DNA from 3 places in the Streptomyces sp. NBC_00094 genome. Region 2 is predicted to be linked to each of the others. Evidence: riboswitches for the same ligand, from Rfam matches in the RefSeq annotation. Region 2 holds a riboswitch; each other region holds the start of a gene.
What was found. A riboswitch is a leader RNA that binds a small molecule or an ion and turns the genes downstream of it on or off. The one in region 2 is predicted to bind ZMP and ZTP.
Positions count from the first base shown of each region.

Region 1: linked by a shared signal. The riboswitch ahead of OG580_RS02645 (phosphoribosylaminoimidazolecarboxamide formyltransferase) and the one ahead of OG580_RS34640 (bifunctional 5,10-methylenetetrahydrofolate dehydrogenase/5,10-methenyltetrahydrofolate cyclohydrolase) in region 2 are both predicted to bind ZMP and ZTP.
Region 3: linked by a shared signal. The riboswitch ahead of glyA (serine hydroxymethyltransferase) and the one ahead of OG580_RS34640 (bifunctional 5,10-methylenetetrahydrofolate dehydrogenase/5,10-methenyltetrahydrofolate cyclohydrolase) in region 2 are both predicted to bind ZMP and ZTP.

Region 1 covers NZ_JAPEMB010000001.1:590,104-594,428, forward strand. Annotated here, with positions in the region: gene OG580_RS02635 (BTAD domain-containing putative transcriptional regulator) at 1-572, opposite strand, end outside; gene OG580_RS02640 (glyceraldehyde-3-phosphate dehydrogenase) at 708-2,153, shown strand; ZMP/ZTP riboswitch at 2,249-2,343, shown strand; gene OG580_RS02645 (phosphoribosylaminoimidazolecarboxamide formyltransferase) at 2,378-3,535, shown strand; gene OG580_RS02650 (glycosyl hydrolase family 8) at 3,545-4,325, opposite strand, start outside.
Region 2 covers NZ_JAPEMB010000001.1:7,863,614-7,867,938, forward strand. Annotated here, with positions in the region: gene OG580_RS34630 (aldehyde dehydrogenase family protein) at 1-18, opposite strand, end outside; partial or broken gene OG580_RS34635 (GAF domain-containing protein) at 62-1,261, opposite strand; ZMP/ZTP riboswitch at 1,584-1,692, shown strand; gene OG580_RS34640 (bifunctional 5,10-methylenetetrahydrofolate dehydrogenase/5,10-methenyltetrahydrofolate cyclohydrolase) at 1,721-2,575, shown strand; gene OG580_RS34645 (hypothetical protein) at 2,820-3,692, shown strand; gene OG580_RS34650 (SWF or SNF family helicase) at 3,673-4,325, opposite strand, start outside.
Region 3 covers NZ_JAPEMB010000001.1:4,986,570-4,990,894, reverse strand. Annotated here, with positions in the region: gene OG580_RS22215 (RNA polymerase sigma factor) at 1-390, shown strand, start outside; gene OG580_RS22210 (hypothetical protein) at 383-1,198, shown strand; gene glyA (serine hydroxymethyltransferase) at 1,358-2,626, opposite strand; ZMP/ZTP riboswitch at 2,705-2,795, opposite strand; gene rocD (ornithine--oxo-acid transaminase) at 2,906-4,111, shown strand; gene OG580_RS22195 (polysaccharide deacetylase family protein) at 4,215-4,325, shown strand, end outside.

The DNA.
Region 1 (4,325 bases), 7.3 Mb from region 2:
CGTCCCAGGTGGAGCTCGGCGTCGCAGCCCCACTCCAGGGCCTGGAGGCGCGCTTCCACGAGCTGGTGGACGCGGAGCGCGGGTCCACCGGTCTCGGAGAAGGGCGCCAGGTCCGCCAGGGGCGTACCGCGCCACAGGCTCATCGCCCCGGCGGTCTCCCGGAGGACGCCCTCCCAGTCCTCCTGCTCGTGGGCGTGGCCCGCGGCCCGTATCCGGGTCTCGAAGACGTCCGCGTCGAGCTCGCCCTCGTGGACGAGCAGCCGGTAGCCGGGGGCCACGGTGAGCAGGCGCCCTCCGGTCCCGGCGTCGGTGGGGGCGGCTCCGGCCGGGGGCCCGTCCACGGTGGCGAGGACCCTGCGCAGCCGGGTGAGGTGGTTGGCGAGGGAGGCGTCGGCGCTGGCCGGTAGCGAGTCGCCCCAGAGCGCCGCTTTGAGGGTGTCCTTCGGGACGGTGTGCCCGGCGCCGAGGAGCAGGGCGGCGAGGAGGACGCGGACCTTGGGGCCGGTCACGGGTCGCGGTTCCGTACCGTCGTGGACCACGAGCGAACCGAGCAGTCCGAACTTCACCACCATGCCCCCGCATCCGGTAGACGGGCCCGCCCTGCGGCGGATCCCGGCGCCGTCCATCGTACGGTTCGGCCCCCCCTTGATTGATCAAAGCGGCCGGGGGTTACCATATGAGCGCCGCCTAGCTCGAAAGATAAACTTGTGACTGTCAATGACGACTCGTTCACCAGCTGGAAGAACCGCGAGGAGATCGCGGAGTCGATGATCCCGATCATCGGGAAGCTGCACCGGGAGCAGGACGTCACCGTCCTGGTCCACAGCCGCTCCCTGGTGAACAAGTCGGTGGTCAGCATCCTCAAGACCCACCGCTTCGCCCGGCAGATCGACGGCGAGGAGCTCTCGGTCACCGAGACGCTTCCGTTCCTCCAGACGCTCACGACGCTCGACCTGGGCCCGTGCCAGATCGACATCGGCGTGCTGGCCGCGGACTACAAGACCGACGACCGCGGTCTCTCCGTGGCCGAGTTCACCGCCGAGGCCGTCGCCGGCGCCACCGGCGAGAACAAGATCGAGCGCCGTGACGGCCGCGACGTCGTCCTGTACGGCTTCGGCCGCATCGGCCGCCTCGTCGCCCGCCTCCTCATCGAGAAGGCCGGTTCCGGCAACGGTCTGCGCCTCCGCGCGATCGTCGTCCGTGGCGGTGGCGAGCAGGACCTCGTGAAGCGCGCCTCGCTGCTGCGCCGCGACTCCATCCACGGTCAGTTCCAGGGCACGATCACGGTCGACGAGGCGAGCAGCACGATCGTCGCCAACGGCAACACGATCAAGGTGATCTACGCCAACGACCCGTCCGAGGTCGACTACACGGCGTACGGCATCGACAACGCCATCCTGATCGACAACACCGGCAAGTGGCGGGACCGCGAGGGCCTCTCCAAGCACCTGCGCCCCGGCATCGACAAGGTCGTCCTGACCGCGCCCGGCAAGGGTGACGTGCCGAACATCGTGCACGGCGTCAACCACGAGACGGTCAAGCCGGACGAGAAGATCCTGTCCTGCGCCTCCTGCACCACCAACGCGATCGTCCCGCCGCTGAAGGCCATGGACGACGAGTACGGCGTGCTGCGCGGCCACGTGGAGACGGTCCACTCGTTCACGAACGACCAGAACCTCCTGGACAACTACCACAAGGCCGACCGCCGTGGCCGTTCCGCGCCGCTGAACATGGTGATCACCGAGACCGGTGCCGCCTCGGCCGTCGCCAAGGCCCTGCCGGACCTCAAGGCCCCGATCACCGGCAGCTCCATCCGCGTGCCGGTTCCGGACGTCTCGATCGCGATCCTGAGCCTGCGCCTCGGCCGCGAGACCACCCGCGAGGAGGTCCTGGAGTACCTCCGCGACGTCTCGCTGCACTCGCCGCTGAAGCGCCAGATCGACTTCACCACGGCCCCCGACGCCGTCTCGATGGACTTCGTCGGCTCGCGCCACGCGTCGATCGTGGACGCCGGCGCGACCAAGGTCGACGGCGACAACGCGATCCTCTACCTGTGGTACGACAACGAGTTCGGCTACTCGTGCCAGGTCATCCGGGTCGTCCAGCACGTCTCCGGCGTGGAGTACCCGACCTTCCCGGTCCCGGCGGTCTGATCCTCGGGATTCCCGAGCTCACCACCGCACGACCGCGCGCCGCACGTCCCGTACGGGAGGTGCGGCGCGCGGCGTTTCCGTCGTGCGGGTAGCATCGTGCCCGCCGCGACTGGCGAAGGTGGATCACCACCGGGGAGCGGCAGTTGATCCCGCTGTTCCCGCGTGAGCGTCGACCGCCTGGGCGCCTGCGTCAGTGATGTCCCGCTGACCCAGGAGGTCTTGAGATGGAACTGCGTTACGGCATCAATCCCCAGCAGCTGGTGGCGACCACCGCGCCGGTGGTGCCCGGGAACCTGCCGGTCAGGGTGGTGAACGGCAGCCCGTCCTACATCAACCTGCTGGACGCGCTGAACAGTTGGCAGCTGGTACGGGAGGCGAGCGCCGTCCTCGGACGGCCGGCCGCCGCCTCCTTCAAGCACGTCTCGCCGGCCGGGGCGGCGGTGGCCGGCCCCGTCGACGAGGTGACCGCCGAGCTGTACGGCGTCGACCGCGACCGTGTCGGTGCGCTCACCAGCGCCTATCTCCGGGCCCGTGACGCCGATCCGAAGTCCTCGTACGGCGACTTCGCCGCCGTCTCGCACCCGGTCGACGCCGAACTCGCCGAGCTGCTGACCCGGGTGGTCTGCGACGGTGTCATCGCCCCCGGCTACGCTCCCGGCACCGTCGAGACCCTCAGCCGGAAGAAGAGCGGCCGCTTCCTGGTCATGGAAGCCGACGAGACCTTCACCCCGCCGGGCCAGGAGGCCCGGGAGGTGTTCGGTGTGCGGCTGACGCAGCAGCGCGACGACGTACCGCTCTCCCCCGCGCTCCTGGACGACGTCGTGTGCGGTGAGCTCACGACGGCGGCCTCGGAGGACCTCCTGCTCGGACTGGCGGTGCTGCGCTACACCCAGTCCAACTCGGTCTGTTACGTACGCGGCGGGGCGACGCTCGGGATCGGCGCCGGGCAGCAGTCCCGGGTGGACTGCACCCGGCTGGCGGGCGCGAAGACCGACACGTGGTGGCTGCGCCGCCACCCCGCCGTCCGCGCGCTCGCCTTCCGGCCCGGTGTCCGCCGCCAGGACCGGATCAACTGGCAGATCCGGTTCGTCGAGGGCGACCTCACCCCGGACGAGCGCGAGCGCCTGTCCGGGGCCCTGTCCGTGCCCGCCCCCGACCTCACCGACCGGCAGCGCACCGAGTGGCTCGCGGAGCTGACCGGGGTGGCGTTCGCCTCGGACGGCGCGCTGCCCTTCCGGGACAACGTCGACCACGCGCGCCGGCACGGCGTCACCGCCGTCGCCGAACCCGGCGGGTCGATCCGCTCCACCGACGTGGAGGACGCCTGCCGCGAGCACGGGATCACGCTCGCGCGCACCGGGCTGAGGCTCTTCCACCACTGATCGGCGCGCTTACGGGACCCAGTGGTTCCCGGAGGCCGTGATCATGACCTGGAGCTGGATGCTGGCCGAGAAGTAGCTGCTCGTGTCGACCGGCGTGGCCAGCATCTTGTTCCAGAGGGCGTCCAGCCATGCCTGGCTGCCCGGGTCCGTCATGGCCGCCACGGCGAACGGGGCGAAGAAGGCCGCCTCGCTGCCCGCCGAGATCTGGGTGCCGTTGAGCTTGTAGCCGATGGCGATCTTGTTCGGGTCGCCGCCGGTCTTCGTCTTGATCCAGGTGTTCAGCTTCCGTGCGGCGGCGAGCGACGTGGCGTCCCCGCTGGTCACGGCGTCGTCGGCGATGCGCCACGGGGTACGACAGGCGTTCCACCAGTACGCGCCGTCGTTGGGGTCCTCCAGGACCTGGCCCGGGGCGGGCTTGGGCGTGGTGTTGGTGTCGACGACGAAGTCGGGAAGCAGTCCCGTACCGGAGGCGTAGGTCGACTGGAGGCGGGAGATCTGGGTCTGGTGCGCGGTGCGCACGGCGTCCCAGGTGGTGTCGCCGGAGGCCGTACGGAAGGCGCGGAAGTGGTCGACCATCCAGTCGGAGGTGCGGCTGATGTAGTAGTACTGGTCGCCTGAGCTGCTCCAGTCGCCCAGCTTCAGGAGCTTGGTCGTCGGGTTGAGTTCGTCCTTCTTGATCGCGGCGATGTGCTTGAGCGCGAGGTCCTTGTAGTTGTAGGTGCCCGCACTCCCCCACTGCTTGTCGGCGAGGAGCAGACCGTAGGCCACGTCCATGTCGCCGTCGGTGGCA
Region 2 (4,325 bases):
TGCGGCGTATCGGGTCATCGGCATGGCCTCCCTCGGTGCGCCGGCCGTCCCTGGCCGGCGCTCACCGTCGAGTCTGCGGACCCGAACGTTGCAATCCCGTTGCATCGCAGGCCAGTTCCGCCTCCAGGGAGTCGAGCCGGGCGCGTACGGGAGGGAGTTGGGACGCCGGGACGGCCGTGCACAGTGCCCGCCAGATCGCGATGTCCTCCTCGCCCCACGTGCTGTACGCCCAGTCCGCGAGCAGCCCCGGATCGCCCCGCTCCACCAGCGCCGCCCGCAGCCGGTCCGCCAGCCGCTCCCGCAGCCGTACGACCCCGGGGGCGAGCGAGGCCGGCAGCAGCGGGCCCGCGTACTCGGCGGCCGCCGCCGAGACGGCCCCCGAGGCGAGCCGCCGGTCGACCGTCGTGAAGTCCGCGTCCACCACGCCCTCCAGCCGGTACGGGCGCGACCGCAGCACGTCGGGGCCGAGCAGCGCGCGGAGCCGGGACAGCTCCGCCCGCAGCGTCACCGGGGTGACCGACTCGTCCTCGTACAGCAGTGTCAGGAGCTCGTCGCCGCCCACCCCCTCCGGGCGGTGCGCGAGGACCACCAGGATCTCGCTGTGACGGCGGGACAGACGGACCCTCCGCCCGGCCATCGAGACCACCGCCTCGTCGCGACCGAGCGCGGAGAGTCGGAGCCGGCCCGCCTGCGCGGGCGGCCCGAGCAGCGCCAGCTGGGACTCGGCCGCGCGCGCCACGGCCTGGACGAAGCCGAGGCTGTGCGGGTGCGCGAGCCGCTCCCCGCCCGTGATGTCGACCGCCCCGAGCACGCGCCCGCTGTACGGGTCGTGCACGGGAGCGGCGGCGCACGTCCACGCCCGCACCGGCCGCCGGAAGTGCTCGGTGGCCACGACCTGCACCGGCCGGTCGACGGCGATCGCCGTGCCGGGCGCGTTCGTCCCGGCCGCCGACTCCGACCAGCGGGCCCCGGCCACGAAGTTCATCGCGCGGGCCTGGCGCAGGGTTGTCGGATGGCCCTCCACCCAGAGCATCCGCCCGGCGGCGTCACACACCGCGAGCAGATGCTCCCCGTCCGTCGCGTACGCCCCCATCAGCTCCCGGATCACCGGCATCGCCGCCGCCAGCGGATGACCGTCCCGGTGCGCGGCCAGCTCGTCCTCGTCCAGCTCGACCCGGGCCTCGCCCTCCTGGCTCACCCTTGCCCGTACGGAACGGCGCCAGGAGGCGGCGACCAGAGGCCGCATCGGATCCGGGCGGCCGGGATCGCGGTTGGGGTGGGGTTGGGGGCCGGGCCCGCCGTCGCGGCCGGGGCTATGGCTGTGGTCGCGGTCAGGGCTTGGGCTTGGGCTGGGGTCGCGGTCGCGGTCAGGGGCGGCACCTGCCCTCGCCCCCTCCGTCGACTCCGCACGGCCCCGACCCACTGTCCCTGCCACCCACGCATCGCTCAACTCGGCCTCCCCGTCGAGGTCGTCCTGCACGTCGGGCTCATCGTCGTGCGCACCCGGGCCGCCGACAAGCGCCCCGGCAGCCCGGCATATGCACCCTGTCCGGGACCCGCCCCCGGCCCCTCACGTACAGTGGGGCTCGGGCCGTGACTGGCGCTTGAGGTGGATCACCACCGGGGAGCGGCCCCGGTGGACCGCACCCGATCGGGGCGGCCGTGCCGCTGCCGTGCGCCTGGGCGAACCATCCGTCAGAGACGACGCCCAGGAGCAGCAATGTCCACCAGCACCGCCACCCTCATGGACGGCACCGCCCTCGCCCGCCGTACGGTCGAGGAGACCGCCGCCCGCGCCGCCGAGGTCACCCGCCGCACCGGCGTCACGCCGTGCCTCGCGACCGTGCTGGTCGGCGCCGACCCGGCATCCGTGACCTACGTGAAGATGAAGCAGAACCGCTGCGCGAAGGCCGGAATCCGCTCCAGGCACGTCGAACTGCCCGCCGCCACGACGACCGAGGAGCTCGTCGCCGCGATCACCGCGCTGTCGGAGGACCCCGAGGTCCACGGCATCCTGCTCCAGCACCCGGTCGGCCCGCACATCGACGAGCGCGCCGCCTTCGAGGCCATCGCCCCCGAGAAGGACGTCGACGGCGTCACCATGGCCTCGTTCGCCGCCATGGGCTTCGGGCTGCCCGGCTTCGTCTCCTGCACGCCCGGCGGCATCATGCGCCTCCTCGACGCGTACGAGGTCGAGCTGAGCGGCAAGCGGGCCGTCGTCGTCGGCCGCAGCGCGATCCTCGGCAAGCCGGCCGGTCTCCTCCTCCTCGGCCGCGACGCCACCGTCACGTACTGCCACTCCCGTACCCAGGAGCTCTCCTCCGTCATCCGCGAGGCCGACATCCTGGTGGCCGCCGTCGGCAAGCCCGCCTTCATCAAGGGCGAGGACATCAAGCCGGGCGCCGTCGTCATCGACGCCGGTTACAACCCGGGCAACATCGGCGACGTCGACTTCGCGTCCGCCGCCGAGCGCGCCTCCCTCATCACCCCGGTCCCCGGCGGTGTCGGCCCCATGACGATCGCCGTGCTGCTCGCCCAGACGGTCGAGGGCGCTGAGCGCCAGCTGGGTCTGTAGGAGCGGGGCCGTAGGGAAAGGGGAGGGCATTGTCCGGGCATGCTCGGACAATGTGTCATCGGTGATGGTCACGATTCCGTACAGGCCTTGGCCAACGGTCCCGGATCACTCGCCACACGGCCGTCGACAGGGAACCCTGGTCCCTGTGCCGCACCAACCGACCGTCAGCCCGCCGCCGGACTCCGGGCCTGGCGCGTCCGGCCCGGACGATGCCCCGTTCTCGTCAGGCCCGACGAACGCCTCCGTGTTCGTGTCCGCGCCCCACTCCGCCGAGCGGGCCGCCGGCGTGGCGTGGCCGCGTGTCGTGCGCCTCGGGGCGCCCCGGCCCGGGCCTGCCGCGCGCCGCGCGCGGTGGTTCGGCGTCCCGCTCGTCCCGCTGCTCCTCGCCGCCCTGGTCGTGGGCGGCTTCACGGCCGTCGGCGGCTGGGGCGACCACGAAGGAGCCGCCTACGGGGAGCCGGGGGGCGGCCCGGAGGCCGTACCGGCCCCGGCCGTCACCGAGCAGGACGCCGCGGGGACGCGTACCCCGAAGGCCGACGCGCCGCCGACCGGCGCGCCGGTGACGGGCACTCCCGCGGGCGACACGCCGACGAATACGCCGACGAGCACGCCCGAGGGCGGCGCGACGGCCGCGGCGACGGAGAAGGGCTCCGACCCGCAGCAGGGGGAGAGCGCCTCGCCGGACTCCTCCCGTACCCCGAGCACCGCCCCTGCCACGACCAGGCCGGCGGCCTCCACGGCACCGACGGGCACGCGGCCGCCCGCCCGGCCCGTCTCCTTCGAGGCGCTGCGCGTCGGCGACTGCTTCGACATCGACCGCGACACGCCGGGCACCGCCCTCCGCCGCTCCTGCAACACGCCGCACGACGCCGAGCTCGTCGCCCGGCCACGCCTGACCGGTTCCTACGCCGACGACCAGCGGGTGCGCGAGGCGGCGACGGAACTCTGCCGCGTGCCGCTGCGCGACAAGGCCGCCCTGCAGCCGCTCGGCACGCGGTGGACGACCTTCGTCCAGTACCCCTACCGCACCAGCTACCTGCTGGGCTCGGACACCGCCGCCTGCAGCCTGGCCGCCCGTTCCGCGAGCGGCGACAAGCTCACCGCCCGCCTCCGGTAGCGCCCCCGGCCCGGGTGGTCCCGAAGCTCCCGCCGGCCCCGCCGGCCGGCGCGGTGTCGGTCGCCAGCGCCGCCGCCAGGGCAGACGCCGGGTCGCGGTCCGCCGGGCCCGCGGGGGACCAGCGGGCGCCGGCCTTGCGGTACGGCCACCAGCGGCCGTCCGTCCCGAGGCGCAGCTGCGCCTCGGCGCCCACCACGGTCCAGCGCGCACCGGCCGTCCGTCGCAGCACGGGCCGCTCGTCGTCCTCCCAGGCCTCCGCGAGCCGCGCCGCCGCGCGGGCGAGGGTCTCGGCGTCCGGCGTCCACTCCTCCTCCAGTACGGCGAGGGCGGCGCTGCCCCCGAACCGCCACGCGCGCGTGGCCACGTCCAGCTCCGCCCGCGTCCTGCCCGAACCGACGGCGAGCCGCGCCGCGATCCAGGACTCGGGGGAGCCCGCCGCGAGCCGCGCCGCGTCCTGAGCGACCGTCAGCGACGGCTCCACGGACTCCGGCCCGCCGAAGCCACCGGCCGACGACACGCCCCGGTCGGGAACGGCCGGTGCGCCGCCTGCCCCGAGGACCGCGACCAGCATCCGGTGGGCGCGTGCCGCCGCGTCCCTCGCGAGGTACTCCAGCGCCGTCGGGTCGACCCCGG
Region 3 (4,325 bases), 2.9 Mb from region 2:
CTGGGGCGTTTCGAGGAGGGCGCGGCGTTCCGGCCGTGGCTGCTGCGGATCGTCGTCAATGAGACCAGGAACACAGTGCGCTCGGCGGGTCGGCAGCGGGCCGTCGCGGGGCGGGAGGCGGACCTGCTCGGGGGCGAGCCGCGGATACCGGAGTCGGCGGATCCGGCGGTCGCGGCGGAGGAGCGGGAGCGGAGCCGGCGGCTCTTCGACGCGTTGGACGGCCTCTCCGAGGACCATCGGCGGGTGGTGATCCACCGCTATCTGCTGGAGCTGGACGAGGGGGAGACCGCGGAGGCCCTGGGCTGGCCGAGAGGGACGGTGAAGTCGCGGCTGAGCCGGGCGCTGAAGAAGCTGGGACGCGTGCTGGAGGGAGGTGAGGGGCGTGGCTGAGGAGGAGCGCGGGGTGGAGGAGCGCGGGTCTTCCACCGAGGGGCTGCCGGAGGAGCTGCGGGGGCTCGGGCGGCGGCTGCGACTGCCGGACGTGGACGGCGAGTCCATGGCCGAGCGGGTGCTCGCGCAGCTGCTCGCCGAGCACGTCCCGACACCGTCCGTGCCGGTCCGGCGGCGACGGTGGGCCTGGGTGCGCGAGCGGTGGCGCGCGCTGGTGGCGGGCCTGACCGGGGTGCTGATCGTGCTGGTGCTCACCCCTCCCGTGCGGGCGGCGGTGGCGGACTGGTTCGGCTTCGGCGGGGTCTCCGTGCGGTACGAGGCGGACGGCGGCCACGCGCCGGCCGCCGGGGTGGTGCCGGGCTGCCCCGACCCGGTGGCCCTCACGGAGGCCGGGCGAAGAGCCGGGTTCGAGCCGGTGATACCCCGCTCCCTCGGCTCGCCGGACGCGGTCGCGGTGACCGGGTCGGCCGAGGGGGGCCGGGCGGTGATCAGCCTCTGCTGGCGCGACGGGGAGCGGACGGTCCGGCTGGACGAGTTCCCGGCCCGTCTCGACATCGGCTTCGCCAAGGAGGTCAGGACGCAGCCGCGGTGGGTGGACCTCCCGGACGGCGCCCAGGGGTACTGGTTCGCGGCGCCGCACCTGCTGACCTTCCCGCTGACGGACGGGACGGGCTCGGTGTGGACCCACGAGGTCCGTACGGCGGGCCCCACGCTCCTCTGGACGAGGAACGGGGGCGCGCTCACCTTCCGCCTGGAAGGCATACCGGACCCGGAGGAGGCCCGGCGGACGGCGGAGTCGACCGGCTGACGGGCCGGGTCACGCGGACCGGACCGCGCCGGGCCCGGACCGGGTCACGTCGGACCGGGTCGGGTCACGCCGGACCGGACCGCGTCGGACCGGACCGGGTCACGTCCGCCCGGGTCGCGTCCGCCCGGGTCGGGTCCGCCCGGGTCGGGTCGGGTCAGGTCAGGTCGGGAGGCCCGGGGCCGGGTAGGTGGAGAGGAGGTCGGCGACCTCCTTGCGGATGAGGCCGAGCGTTTCCTCGTCGCCCGTGCCTGCGGCGGCGACACCGCGGTCGATCCACTCCGCGACCTGGGCCATGTGCTCCGTACCGAGACCACGGGAGGTGAGGGAGGGGGTGCCGATGCGGACGCCGGAGGGGTCGAAGGGCTTCCGGGGGTCGTACGGGACGGTGTTGTAGTTGACGACGATCCCCGCCCGGTCGAGGGCCTTCGCGGCGATCTTGCCCGGGACCTGCTTGGGCGTGAGGTCCATCAGGATCAGGTGGTTGTCGGTGCCGCCGGAGACCAGGTCGAAGCCGCGGGCGAGGAGTGCCTCGGCGAGGGCCTTGGCGTTGGCGACGACGGCGTGGGCGTAGTCACGGAAGGAGGGCTGGGCCGCCTCGCGGAGGGCGACGGCGATGGCCGCGGTGGTCTGGTTGTGCGGGCCGCCCTGGAGGCCGGGGAAGACGGCCTTGTCGAGGGCCTTGGCGTGCTCCTCGCGGGACATCAGCATCGCGCCGCGCGGGCCGCGCAGGGTCTTGTGGGTGGTCGTGGAGATCACGTCGACGTGCGGGACCGGGGACGGGTGGGCGCCGCCCGCGATGAGGCCGGCGATGTGGGCGACGTCGGCGACGAGCACGGCGCCTGCCTCGCGGGCGATCTCGCCGAAGGCGGCGAAGTCGATCGTGCGGGGCAGCGCGGTGCCGCCGCAGAAGATCACCTTCGGGCGTTCCCTGAGGGCGATCTCGCGGACCTCGTCGAGGTCGATGAGGCCCGTGTCCTGGCGTACGCCGTACTGGACGCCCCGGAACCACTTGCCGGTGGCGGAGACGCCCCAGCCGTGGGTGAGGTGACCGCCCATCGGCAGGGCCATGCCCATGACGGTGTCGCCGGGCTCGGCGAAGGCGAGGTAGACGGCGAGGTTGGCCGGGGAGCCGGAGTAGGGCTGGACGTTGGCGTGGTCGACGCCGAAGAGCGCCTTGGCGCGCTCGACGGCGAGGGTCTCGACCCGGTCGATGTTCTGCTGGCCCTCGTAGTAGCGGCGGCCGGGGTAGCCCTCGCTGTACTTGTTCTGGAGGACGGTGCCGGAGGCTTCGAGGACGGCGGCGGAGACGTAGTTCTCGCTGGGGATGAGGCGGAGGGTCTCGCCCTGGAGCCGTTCCTCGGCGCCGACGAGGGCGGCGAGTTCGGGGTCGGCCGTGGCGAGGGCGGGGTGCTGCTGGGGCGTGGTCACGATGGTGTCCTCCGGGCGTTGCGGCGGGTCCCGGGACACTGCGGTGAGAGGCGCGGCGCCACGCGGGACTGTCGGGTCCCGTGACGCCCAGGCGAGCGGCGCCTCGTGTGGTCTGCCGCGCACGGCTCCCCCGGGGTCGCTTCCCCGTACGCCAGTCGCCGTGCGTGTTTCCAGACTAGCGGGCGCGCCGTCGTCGAGGTTTCCACGTCCGGCATACGAGCGACGATAAGAAGGGGAGCCACGAGCCACCCCATGAGCCGCAGGACGAACGGAGATCCCGTGTCGAGAACGCAAGACGCGATCGCTTCCGCGGAGGCGCACAGCGCTCACAACTACCACCCCCTTCCGGTCGTCGTCGCCTCGGCGGACGGGGCCTGGATGACCGATGTCGAGGGGCGCCGCTATCTGGACATGCTCGCCGGGTACTCGGCGCTCAACTTCGGGCACGGCAACCGGCGGCTGATCGAGGCCGCGAAGGCGCAGCTGGAGCGCGTGACGCTCACCTCGCGCGCCTTCCACCACGACCGCTTCGCCGAGTTCTGCACGCAGCTCGCGGAGTTGTGCGGCAAGGAGGCGGTGCTGCCGATGAACACGGGGGCGGAGGCGGTCGAGACGGCCGTGAAGACCGCCCGGAAGTGGGGGTACGAGGTGAAGGGCGTGCCGGACGGGCACGCGAAGATCGTGGTCGCGGGGAACAACTTCCACGGCCGGACGACGACGATCGTCAGCTTCTCCACGGACCACGAGGCGCGCGACCACTTCGGCCCGTACACGCCGGGGTTCGAGATCGTTCCGTACGGGGACCTGACGGCGCTCGACGCCGCGGTCACCGAGAACACGGTGGCGGTGCTGCTCGAACCGATCCAGGGCGAGGCGGGTGTCCTGGTGCCGCCGGCCGGCTATCTGCCGGGCGTCCGGGAGCTGACGCGGCGGCGGAACGTGCTGTTCATGGCGGACGAGATCCAGTCGGGCCTCGGCCGGACGGGCAGGACGTTCGCGTGCGAGCACGAGGGCGTGGTGCCGGACGTGTACATCCTGGGGAAGGCGCTGGGCGGCGGGGTGGTGCCGGTGTCGGCGGTGGTCGCCGACCGTTCGGTGCTCGGGGTGTTCCGGCCGGGCGAGCACGGGTCGACCTTCGGCGGGAATCCGCTGGCCTGCGCGGTGGCCCTGGAGGTGATCGCGATGCTGCGGACGGGCGAGTTCCAGGAGCGGGCGACGGAGCTGGGCGAGCACCTCCACTCCGAGCTGGGGCTGCTGGTGGGCGGCGGCGCGGTGGAGGCGGTGCGCGGACGCGGCCTGTGGGCCGGGGTGGACATCGCCCCGGCCCGGGGCACGGGCCGGGAGATCTCGGAGAAGTTGATGGAGCGGGGGGTCCTGGTGAAGGACACCCACGGCTCGACGATCCGGATCGCGCCGCCGCTGGTCATCTCGAAGGAGGACCTGGACTGGGGCCTCGAACAGCTGAGGGGGGTGCTGTCGGACTGACCGAGTCCACTTGAGTAGGGGCGGCCCGCGCCACCGCGCGGGCCGGGCCAGGGGACAACTCGGGGCATTGACACGACAGTTGGTCTAGGCCAATGATGCCGCCATGCCGAGACTCCGTCTGCGTCACGCCCTGCGTGCCGCGCTCGCCGCCCTCGTTCCGGTCGCGCTCCTCGGCGCGTTCACGGGACCCGCGCACTCCGCCCCGAAGGCGGCC